DNA from 2 places in the Cupriavidus sp. HE11 genome. Region 2 is predicted to be linked to the other one. Evidence: riboswitches for the same ligand, from Rfam matches in the RefSeq annotation. Region 2 holds a riboswitch; the other holds the start of a gene.

Region 1 (5,526 bases), on a different replicon from region 2:
TGCGTCCTGTCGTCGCCGGCCGGCACGACGATGCGCCGCAGGTCTTCCAGGCCCCGCACGCCGCCTTCCACGCGCACCACCCAGGTTTCGTCGCCCTGCTCCACGCGCCCCGCGCCGTCGTTGCGGTTGTTGCTCTCCAGCGCGTGGCGCAACTGCTCCAGCGTCACGCCGCGCGCGCGCAGCCGGGCCGGATCGGGGATTACCTCGTAGCTGCGGACTTCGCCGCCCAGCGCATTGACATCGGCCACGCCGCTGACCGTGCGCAGCGCCGGGCGAATCACCCAGTCCAGCACCTGCCGACGCTCGGCCAGCGTATGGGTGTCGCTTTCGAGCGTGAACATGAACATCTCGCCCAGCGGCGTGGTGATCGGCGCCAGGCCACCCACCGCGTTGTCGGGCAGGTCACGCATCAGGCCGGACAGCCGCTCGGTGACCTGCTGCCGGGCCCAATACGGGTCCACGCCCTCCTCGAAGTCGACCGTCACGTCGCTAAGCCCGTACTTCGACACCGAACGCACGATGGTCTTCTGCGGAATGCCCAGCAGTTCTTGCTCGATTGGCGTGGATACGCGCTGCTCCACCTCCTCGGGCGTCATGCCGGGGATCTTGAGAATGACCTTGACCTGCGTCGGGGCGATATCGGGAAAGGCATCGATGGGCAGGTTGGCATAGGCCCACGCGCCCACGAACGCGAGCACGGCGGCCGCGATCAGCACCAGCACGCGCTGGCGCAAGGCAATATCAACGATTCTGGCCAGCATCATTGGCCTCCGACCAGCATGCCCTTGAGCGCGCCGATGCCCGCCACGGCCACCCGGGCGTTGGCCGGCAGCGCGCCACGCACGGTGGCAAAGGCATCGTCCGTGGCATCGACCGTCACCGGGTGGTAGACCACGCCGTCCTTGACCGCCACGAATACCCCGGCCTTGCCCTGCGTGTAGGTCAGCGCAGCCACCGGCACGCGCAGGCGCACGCCGGACTGGCTTGCCGTGCCCGATCCCAGATGGACGACCACGCCAACGCTCTCGCCCGCCTGCAGGCTGCCGCGCGTATCCAGCGTGGCGCGGATACGCACCGCACCGGTGCCGTCGCTGGACGGCACCACGCCGGCCACCTTGCCGGCGGCGCCGCGCTGGCGCACTTCCACGCGCGCGCCGCCACGGATCGTCGGCACGTCGCGGCCGACCAGCAGGTCGAGTTCCAGGGCATCGGGATCGACGATGCGGAACAGCGGTGCCGACGCATCGACGCGTGTACCCGGTACCGCATGGATCTCGGCAACCAGCCCGTCGCGGCCGGCCACCATGCGCGCTTCGCCACGCGGGCCCACGCCGATGCCGGCCGCCGCCATCTCGGCCTCGCGTGCCCGCACCGCCGCGCCGGCTTCGCGCGCACGCGCCTGGGTGGTCTCCCAGCGGCTGCCGGCGATGATGCCGTCGTCATGTAGCTGGCGGTCGCGCTTGAGCGCCAGCTGGGCCAGTTCGGCCTGCGACCGGGCCTCGGCCAGCGCACGGCTGGCTTCGAACATCTGCGGGCTGGCAAACAGCGCCAGCGGCTGGCCTTTTTTCACGGACTGGCCGATAGCGACCAGCACCTGCGACACCATGCCCGGATACGGCGCGGCCACCACGAACTGCGCGTCGGGACGCAGCACCACGCGCGCGGTAGTGCCGATCTCGATATGCGCGGCGTTCTCGGCGGCCGCGAAGCGGATACCCAGTGCCTGGGCCTGGGCGGCGCTGAGCGGCAGCGTACGTGCCTGGACTGGGGCGATACAGGTCAGCGCCGAAACCGCAAACGCGGTCAGCGCAAGACGACGACGGAAAGACATTCCTGACTCCGAAACAATGCGAGTGAAAGCCGCACGCCGCTTTCAAGTTCTCAGGCGTGCAAGGACACCGGTCAGCCCGGCGGGATCGCGGTCAGGAATAGAGAGGGGGGGCGTGCGCGGGCGGCGGGTTGCTGCTGCCGCCACGCCAGCGCAGCCGGTGTGGGGTGGCGGCGCGTACCAGTGGCCAGGCCACCCATGCGGCCAGCACCAGCAGCACGGCGCACAGGGCCAGCAGGGCCTCGATCATCGACGGATCGACATCGAGCCCCGGCCCGGCGTGGCTCAGGCCTTTTTCGACATCGATCGAGAACGGCTCGTCATCGGCGTGGGGCACGGCCTGGGCGGTGGAAGCGGCCGGTGCAGCTGCGTCGGCACCAGCCTGGGCCTTGCGCTCTTCGAGCACGATCCGGAACAGGCCCGGCATTGGAATATCCAGATGGAAGCCGGTCTGGTGCGGCGTGCCCATGTGGGCATGCAGCAGCGGACCCAGGCACTGGATCACGATCAGGATCGTCAGGAAGCCAAATCTGGCGAGAGGTGAAAGGCGCCCCATGGCGGTTCGAATCACAAGGTTGGGGCTGGCGGAGTTCGCGACCAATGACTCTATCGTCCAGTGCCAGCCCCGGCTGGTGGACGTAAAGTCAAAGGTCTCGCGAAACGGGCTTCGATTGCCGAAACCGGTTGCCGGCGCCATGGCTTGTCTGGCCAAGTATGTTGACGACGGCGCCCCCGTGGGTGGAGGCAGGCTACTCCCCTAAGACGGAGCGAATGCTAGCACGGCTTGCGCGGCGCTGCCACCGCGCCACATGCCTGCCCATCCGCCCCATCCGGCTGCTGGCGCGCGCCCTTTGGAGCCAGCTCAAGCACGGCAAAAGCCCGCGACCGGGTGCCTGACCCGCATTTCCCGACCAACCGGTAATCGCACATCCGCTGTTGCGAGGCAGCAAATCGGCTTGTAGCCGTTTCTTTAAAGATGTATCTTGAATGCATGTTTAAGAGAGGCGGACCGGCCACCCGGCTCTCCTGGATCGCAGCAATCGCAACGCTCAACATATCGGAGCCATCATGCAAGCCCCCACCCACACGCCGGCAGACCTGGACGTTCATCACAATGTCTCGGGCTTCTCGGACCGCGTCGCCCTGGCCATCACCATGACGCTGCGCTTCTTTGCCGACACCTTCTTTGCCAAGCGCTATGGCAACCGTGCCATCGTGCTGGAAACCGTGGCCGCCGTGCCGGGCATGGTCGGCGGCATGCTGGTGCACCTGCGCTGCCTGCGCTGGATGGTGGCCGACGAAGGCTGGATCCGGACGCTGCTGGACGAAGCCGAGAACGAGCGCATGCATCTGATGACGTTCATCCAGATCGCCAGGCCCAGCTGGTTCGAGCGCGTGGTGATTCTGCTGGTGCAGGCGGTCTTCTTCGTGGCCTACTTTGTCCTGTACCTGGTGTCGGCACGCACGGCGCACCGTCTGGTGGGGTACTTCGAGGAACAGGCGGTCATCAGCTACACGCTCTACCTGGCCGAAATCGATGCGGGCCGCGTGGAAAACGTTCCCGCCCCGGCCCTGGCCATCGAATACTGGAACCTGCCTGCCGATGCCCAGCTGCGTGACGTGGTCCTGGCCGTACGCGCCGATGAAGTGGGCCACCGCGACGTGAACCACGGCTTTGCCAACGCCCTGACCAGCGGCGAAACCATCAGCCAGGCCGTGTAAGCGATATCAAGCGCTTCGCCGCAAGACCGGAAAGCCCGCCTCAGGCGGGCTTTTTGCTGGTCATCGCGCAGGAGTGGTCGGGCCTGGCGCCTGCCGGGGCCTGGCGCGTGGCAGCCCAGAACACCAGTGCCGCGACGCTCACCGCCGCGCCCAGCGCGCAAACGGCAAGCCATCCGCCGGCCGCATATGCGGCAGTGGTGCCGATGGCGCCCACCCCGCTGCCCACGGCATAGAACAGCATATACATGCCGATAAGCCGGCCCGGCGCATCGGGGCGTGTCCGCGCGATCATGCTCTGGCTGGTAACGTGCAACGCCTGCCCGGCGGCATCCAGCAGCACGATTCCCACGGCCAGTATCCACAGCGACGTGTGCAGCTGCGCGAGCGGCCACCACGAAAGGATCAGCAGTGCCAGCGCCACCACGGTCGTGCGCTGTCCATGTCCGCCATCCACCCACTTGCCGGCCCGCGCAGCAGCCAGCGCACCCACCACGCCCACCAGCCCGAACGCGCCGATGGCCGTGTGAGGCAGCGAGTATGGCGGCGCGCTCAGCGGCAGCACCAGCGCGCTCCAGAAGATATTCAGCGCAGCGAACATCAGCAGCGCCAGCATGCCCCTGACCCGCAGCGTGCGCTCATGGCGCAGCAGCGCGAACATCGACAGGATCAGTTGCGGGTAGCCCACGCGCACGCGCGGCGGCGCAAGCCGTGGCAGGCGTGTCCACAGCAATATGCCCATGACAAGCATCACCAGCGCCGCCGCAAGGTAGACCCAGCGCCACCCCGCAACATCGCTGACCGCCCCGGCAAACACCCGCGCTGTCAGCAGGCCCACGAACACACCGCTCTGGGCCGCCCCGACCACCCGCCCCTGCTCGTGGGCCGACGCCGCGCTGGCGGCATAGGCCAACAGGCCCTGCGTCATCGCCGTACCCAGCAGGCCCACCGCCAGCATGCCCCCGAACAGCGCCGGTAGCGTCCGCGCCGTGGCAACCGCCACCAGTGCAACCAGCAAAGCCACCAGCTGGGTGCGCATCAGCCGGCGCCTGTCGACGAGATCGCCCAATGGCACGACAAACAGCAGCGCCAGCGCACTGCCCACCTGGGTCATCGCCACCACGCTGCCCACCACTGCCTGGTCAATCCGGAAATCGGCCGCCAATGCGTCGAGCAACGGCTGGCCGTAGTAGACATTCGCCACGCTGAACCCGGCCGATGCCGCAAACAGGGTGACCAGGCCCCTGGCCATGCCAGGCCCGCGCGGCAGCGCCCCCGCCTCGATGCGTGATCCTTCCGGCTGTCTATCCGATGTCATGGTGTCCTCATCTGGTTTCAAAATAAAACCAGTTGAATGCTAGGGCAACCAGTTTTAAAATGCAACCGGACCATCCCGTACCCCTGCCTCATGCCAACGTCCGCGACACCCACGACACGCACCACCCCGCAGCAGCCCGAATCCTGCCCGGTTGCCAGGTCTCTCGATGTGGTGGGCGACCGCTGGTCGCTGCTGATCGTGCGCGACGCCTTCGACGGCGTGCGTCGCTTCAGCGATTTCCAGCGCGGCCTGGGCATGGCGCGGAACATCCTGGCCGACCGCCTGCACAAGCTGGTGGAAGCCGGCGTGCTGGAATTGCAGGCCGCGTCGGACGGTTCGGCCTACCAGGAGTACGTGCTGACGGCAGCGGGAGAAAGGCTGTTTCCGGTGGTGGTGGCCCTGCGCCAGTGGGGCGAGCGGCACCGGTTTGGGGCCGGCGAGCGCCACTCCACGCTGATCGACAGGCGCACCGGCAAACCTGTGCCGCCCATGCAGCCGCTGGCGAAGGACGGCACCGCCATCCGGCCTGCCGATACCGAAGTCCGCAAGCTCAAACAGGACATCGGCCCGGACCGGACCGGCGTATGATCGAGGACATCGCCCTGATTGGCGGAATGCCCCCAATGACCGACCGCCCTCACTTGTCCCCCAAACTGCATCT
Region 2 (5,526 bases):
TTGTTGTGGGCGATTGTTGGCGGTTCTTGTCCGGTTTTCAGTCGCGCCTCTGGCGGGCTTGATCAGCGACGGAAAACCGGTGGGCCTGCATCGGCAACAGGGGACCTCTGTTGCCCGGCGGCGGGAACATCGTGCTAGGTGGAGCGGCCCAGCACGGTGCGAAGATCGAAGTTGCCGGGCTCATCCGGCTGCACGCGGTCCGCGCAGGCGCCAAGGTGGTGCGCCATGCGCGACTGGGCCAGTGCGGCATCGCCCTGTTCCAGTGCGTCGAGAATGTCGTCGTGCTCGTCGAACGAGCAGGCGTTGTGACCAGGGGCTTCCACGCTGGCAATCATCAGCGTGGTGCGCGACACCAGCCGGCGCATCATCGTCACCAGCAGTTCGTTGCCGGAAAGCTCGGCCAGCGCGGTGTGGAATTCGGCCGACAGGCGGATCCAGGTCGGGCGTTCGTGGGTCAGGAAGGCCTGGCGCTCGTCGTTCACCATCTTGCGCAACGGGGCGATCACGCTGCGCACGTTGGGCATGGCGGCCAGCTTTTCCAGTACCGCGCGTTCCAGCATCTGGCGCAGTTCGAACATGTCATGGGCCTCGTCGGTGGACGGGCTGGCAATGAACGCGCCGCGGTTCGGCTCCAGGTCGACCATGCCGTCGGCGGCCAGGCGCGACAGCACCTTGCGCACCGTGTGACGTGCGGTGGCATAGATTTCGCAAAGCGAGTGCTCGGTCAGCTTCGTGCGCGGCGGCAGCCGGTGCTCCATGATCGCGTCGTAGATCTCGTGATACATGCGCTCTTCCACCGACCCCTTGCGGGCGGGCTTGTTATCGGTGGGCGCGGGCAGGGCGTCGGCGGCGGCAATCAGCTTGAGATTCTTGGACATGCTGGGCACTCGTAAAAGCAGGGGAGGCGATGGTCAGCGATCGTAGCGAGCCGTTCACACATCAACATCAAGGGTCTTGATATCGATCATTTGGCTTCGCCGATCTAAAAATTGTTGACAATTATTTGGATATGCAAGCACCATTGTCAACAAAACCGACCCAGGTTTTCGACAACTACGGGTATTTACCGAGTTGTCATCAGGATAGGGCAGGCGCATTGTCGCCTCGCACCAATCCAGCGCCGGGATGCGTTGAAACACGTACCGAGCGGGCACCATTTCCCACAAATGGTGCTAGTGAAGGCAGCGGCGCCCCTCACAACCCACACTCCAAAGGAAGAACAGGATGGGACGCTTGACCACTCACGTTCTCGACACTGCCGCCGGTACGCCCGGTGCCGGCATGTCGGTTACCCTGCATAAAATTGTCGACAATCGTCGCGAGACCCTGAAGTCGATCCAGACCAACCACGACGGCCGTGCCGACCAGCCCCTGCTGGAAGGCGCCGACCTGCAGCCTGGCGTCTACGAACTCGATTTCGGCGCTGGCGCCTACTTCCGTGCCCAGGGCGTGAAACTGCCCGAGCCGGCATTCCTTGATGTGGTGACGCTGCGTTTCGGCATTGCCGACACGAACGCGCACTACCACGTGCCCCTGCTGGTGTCGCCGTGGTCGTACTCGACCTACCGCGGCAGCTGAGTCAAGGCGGACGGGAACAAGGAGACAAGTCATGGAAGGCTACATTCTCGACTGGGCCAATCTGCTGTTGCGTTGGCTGCACGTCATCACGGCGATCGCCTGGATCGGTTCGTCGTTCTATTTCGTCTGGCTGGACAACAGCCTGACGCGTCCCATCGATACCGGGCTGAAGGACAAGGGCGTCGACGGCGAACTGTGGGCCGTGCACGGTGGCGGCTTCTACAACCCGCAGAAGTACCTGACCGCGCCGAAGTCGCTGCCCGAGAACCTGCACTGGTTCTACTGGGAGTCGTACTCCACGTGGATGAGCGGCTTTGCGCTGCTGGTGGTGCTGTACCTGTTCAACGCCAGCACGTTCCTGATCGACAAGAACGTCTACGACATGTCCCCCGGCGCTGCCGTGGGCTTTGCCGTGACGTACCTGATCGTCGGCTGGGTGGTCTATGACGCGATCTGCCGCATCTTCGGCAAGAGCGACCGGACCGTGGGCATCCTGGTGGCCGTGTATGTGGCCGTGGCAGCCTTCGTGGCCTGCCATATTTTTGCGGGCCGTGCGGCATTCCTGCTGACCGGCGCGATGATCGCCACGATCATGAGCGCGAACGTGCTGTTCTGGATCATCCCGGGTCAGCGCAAGGTGGTGGCGGCACTGAAGGCCGGCCAGCCGGTGGACCCGATCCACGGCAAGCGCGGCAAGCAGCGCAGCGTGCACAACACGTACTTCACGCTGCCGGTGCTGTTCGCGATGCTGTCCAACCACTACAGCATGACGTACGCGGCCAAGAACAACTGGCTGGTGCTGATCATGGTGATGCTGGCTGGCGTGATGATCCGTCAGTTCTTCATCCTGAAGCACAAGGGCAAGATCAACATCGCGTGGCCGGCCGCCGGTGTGGCATGCCTGGGCCTGGTGGCATTCCTGATCGCCCCGCAGCCGCGTCCGCAAGTCGCCAAGAGCGCCGACGGCGACGCCGCCGCGACGGCCGTGAGCTTCGTGAAGGTGCAGGAAATCATGAACACGCGCTGCGTGCAGTGCCATGCCGAGCAGCCGAAGATGATGCCGACGGCCGCCAAGGGCATCAAGCTCGACAGCGCCGACGGTATCAAGTCGCACGCCCAGCTGATCTACCAGCAGGCCGTGCAGCAGAAGGCCATGCCGCTGGGTAACGTCACCCAGATCACGGACGACGAACGTGCCCTGCTGGGCCAGTGGTTCGAGGGCGGCGCAAAGACGACCAACTAATTTGACCGGGCATCGGTGATCGACGGTCCGGAGGCTGCGCAGTCAGCAGCCGGCTGTACCGGACCGGCGAGGGTTTGAGCGGGGCTTCGGCCCCGTTTTTTTATTTGTGCTGCCGATGCGGCATCAGCCGCCCACGTTGAACAGTGCCAACAGGCCCAGCACCAGGAAGATGGCCGCGGCAATCTTGTGGACCAGCGCGATCGGCATCTTGTTGGCGAAGCGGTCGCCCAGCAGCACGGCCGGTGCATTGGCCAGCATCATGCCGAACGTGGTGCCGGCAACCACGGCCAGCACTTCGCCATGGAAGCGGGCTGCCAGGGCTACGGTGGCGATCTGCGTCTTGTCGCCCATCTCGGCAAAGAAGAACGCGACGATCGTGGTGCCCAGGATGCCCAGCGCGCCCTTGACCGGCTTGGCTTCCTCCGCGTCGTCGAGCTTGTCGGGAATCAGCATCCAGCCTGCCATCGCGATAAAGCCAAGGCCAAGAATCCAGCGCAGCAGGTTGGCGCCCAGCACGCCGGTAATCCAGCCGCCCAGCGCGCCGGCAAAGCCGTGGTTGACCAGGGTGGCGATCAGGATGCCAACGATGATGGGGAGGGGCTTGCGATACCGCGCGGCCAGCACGAGCGACAGCAGCTGCGTCTTGTCGCCCATTTCGGCGAGCGCGACGATACCTGTGGAGACGAGGAACGATTCCATTTTTATAGGTGCAATAACCGGGCCGCAAACGCATCTCGCGAGATGCCAATGACACACACCTTTCCCGGCCCGGCCAGAAAGGTATGGTCATCGGTCTCGCCAGGCGCCGGACACAAGGTCCTGGGCTGCGCACGCCATAACCGCCTGCCGAACCGGCATTTGGTCAAGTCTGTTGACGTACGCCCCTGTCTTCCGGGTGCCGCATTGCGCGGCGCGGTGAGATCAGGGCGGCTACTCCCCAATGGAAGTTCGCATTTTAGCCAGACCGATGGGTAATGTCCATCAATCTGGCTTTTTTGCGATGTCTTTGCAAATGATTCTCAGGCCGGGACCGGGCTGTTCTCGCTGGTCTGGCGACCGCGGAAATCGGTCCAGCACAGGGCCTTGAAGTCGTAGAGCTTGCAGTGGCGCGCGGTCTGGAAGTACCAGCGCCACGAGAAGTTCTCGATGATGATGCGGCCCGGCAGCGCGTGTTCGAGCAGCGCCTGCGCGCGCTTGAGCTGGTACAGCGGCACGCTCATGTCCACGTGGTGAGCCGTGTGTTCCATGATGTGATGTAGTGCCGCGCCAATGCCCATGCCGAAGCGCAGGTGCACGGTCGTCGACACGAACGGCTGGGCCTTGGCCCACATCGGCTTGGTGTCGTACCAGGCCACGCTCGTATGCGTGTGATGGACGTAGAGTACAAAGCCGACCGTGGTATTCCAGACCAGGAATGGCAGCACGAAACCGGTGCCGATCATCAGCAGCACGGACTGGTCCGTGGCGATGGCCAGCCAGGCCAGCGCGCCAATCCACAGCGCGCCGAACGCGGCCACCAGCGTGCAGTCCCACATGAAGATCGGGCGGCGCGTGGCCATCTGGCGCTTGCTCGGGAAGAACAGCTTGAACCACCAGATCTCGATCAGGTAGTACAGCCCGGCGCCAACGCCGTTGCGGTAGATGCGCTCCATCACACGGCGGCGGCGCGGCAGCGCGCGGAATTCCTCGAGCGAGTAGGGCGCCCAGACGAAGTCGAAGCCTTTCAGGTTGGTGTAGCCGTGATGCACGACGTTATGGCCCACTTCCCACAGGCTGTAAGGCGTCAGCGAGGGCAGGAAGGTCAGCCGGCCCAGCCATTTGTTCAGGCTGCGGTTGTCGGTCAGGCTCTGGTGGCAGGCGTCGTGGCCGATGATGAACAGCCGCGCGATGATCAGGCCGGCCAGCACGCCCAGGCCCACCTTGGCCCACCACGCCGACAGCAGCACCACGCCGGCCAGCACGGCCGCGAACAGCGCGTAGTCGAACGCGAACAGCATCAGCGCGCGTGGCGTGCTGCGGCGGCCCAGCGGGATCAGCCAGCTGCGGATGGTCTTGCGATTGGGGAACGGCGCCTCGAAGGCGATGGGTTCCGGCAGCGGAGCGTTGCCGGCAGGGCGGGTCTGGTGAGTCTGGCGGGCTTGGCCGGGGGCGGCCGCCGCGCCGATGTCTTGAGCATCGGCAGCGGAAAGGGTGTCGGATCGGGCAGTCATCGATGGTCCAGCGAGTCGGAATGCGGTGGCGCCCAGTCTTCGAGGGCGCACGGATGCGACAGGCTAGAAGGGTTTGATGACGATTGTGTTGATTCCGGTCAATACATGGCCTCTAAAAGGGGCTTTCCGTTCGCATGCGCCCGGAAAGCCCCTTGCCGGCAAGGCCGTGTGGTCAGGCTGCCACCGGCACGTCGGCCGTCTCCTCGCCCATGATGTAGACGCTGTCGATCACGCGGTCGTCGCCCAGCATCGCAAACGCGAACAATTGCTCCTCCAGCGTTTCCGAGCGGTGGCTGCGGCGCGCGATCAGCGGCGTGGCCTCGGGGTCCAGCACCAGGAAATCGGCCTCGCAGCCCGGCTCGAAGCTGCCGATGCGGTCCTGCCAGCCCAGTGCCTCGGCCGCCGCACGCGTGGCCAGGTAGAACATGCGCAGCGCGGTCAGGTGATAGCCGCCCATGCGCGCCACCTTGTGGGCCGCGTTCATCGTGCGGAACA

The links. Region 2 has a riboswitch for manganese ahead of ACOABP_RS13470 (TMEM165/GDT1 family protein). Riboswitches for the same ligand answer to the same signal wherever they lie in the genome.
Region 1: it holds a riboswitch for manganese, as region 2 does, so the genes downstream of both, ACOABP_RS26355 (hypothetical protein) here and ACOABP_RS13470 (TMEM165/GDT1 family protein) in region 2, are expected to answer to the same signal.

What each region holds. Positions count from the first base shown of each region.
Region 1 is NZ_CP184465.1:1,999,877-2,005,402, reverse strand. It holds gene ACOABP_RS26365 (efflux RND transporter permease subunit) at 1-761, opposite strand, end outside; gene ACOABP_RS26360 (efflux RND transporter periplasmic adaptor subunit) at 761-1,831, opposite strand; gene ACOABP_RS26355 (hypothetical protein) at 1,923-2,384, opposite strand; yybP-ykoY riboswitch at 2,447-2,598, opposite strand; gene ACOABP_RS26350 (alternative oxidase) at 2,897-3,550, shown strand; gene ACOABP_RS26345 (MFS transporter) at 3,591-4,799, opposite strand; gene ACOABP_RS26340 (winged helix-turn-helix transcriptional regulator) at 4,956-5,453, shown strand; gene ACOABP_RS26335 (helix-turn-helix domain-containing protein) at 5,489-5,526, shown strand, end outside.
Region 2 is NZ_CP184464.1:2,900,450-2,905,975, forward strand. It holds gene ACOABP_RS13455 (GntR family transcriptional regulator) at 135-878, opposite strand; gene uraH (hydroxyisourate hydrolase) at 1,225-1,578, shown strand; gene ACOABP_RS13465 (urate hydroxylase PuuD) at 1,610-2,821, shown strand; gene ACOABP_RS13470 (TMEM165/GDT1 family protein) at 2,945-3,520, opposite strand; yybP-ykoY riboswitch at 3,551-3,772, opposite strand; gene ACOABP_RS13475 (fatty acid desaturase) at 3,841-5,031, opposite strand; gene guaD (guanine deaminase) at 5,204-5,526, opposite strand, start outside.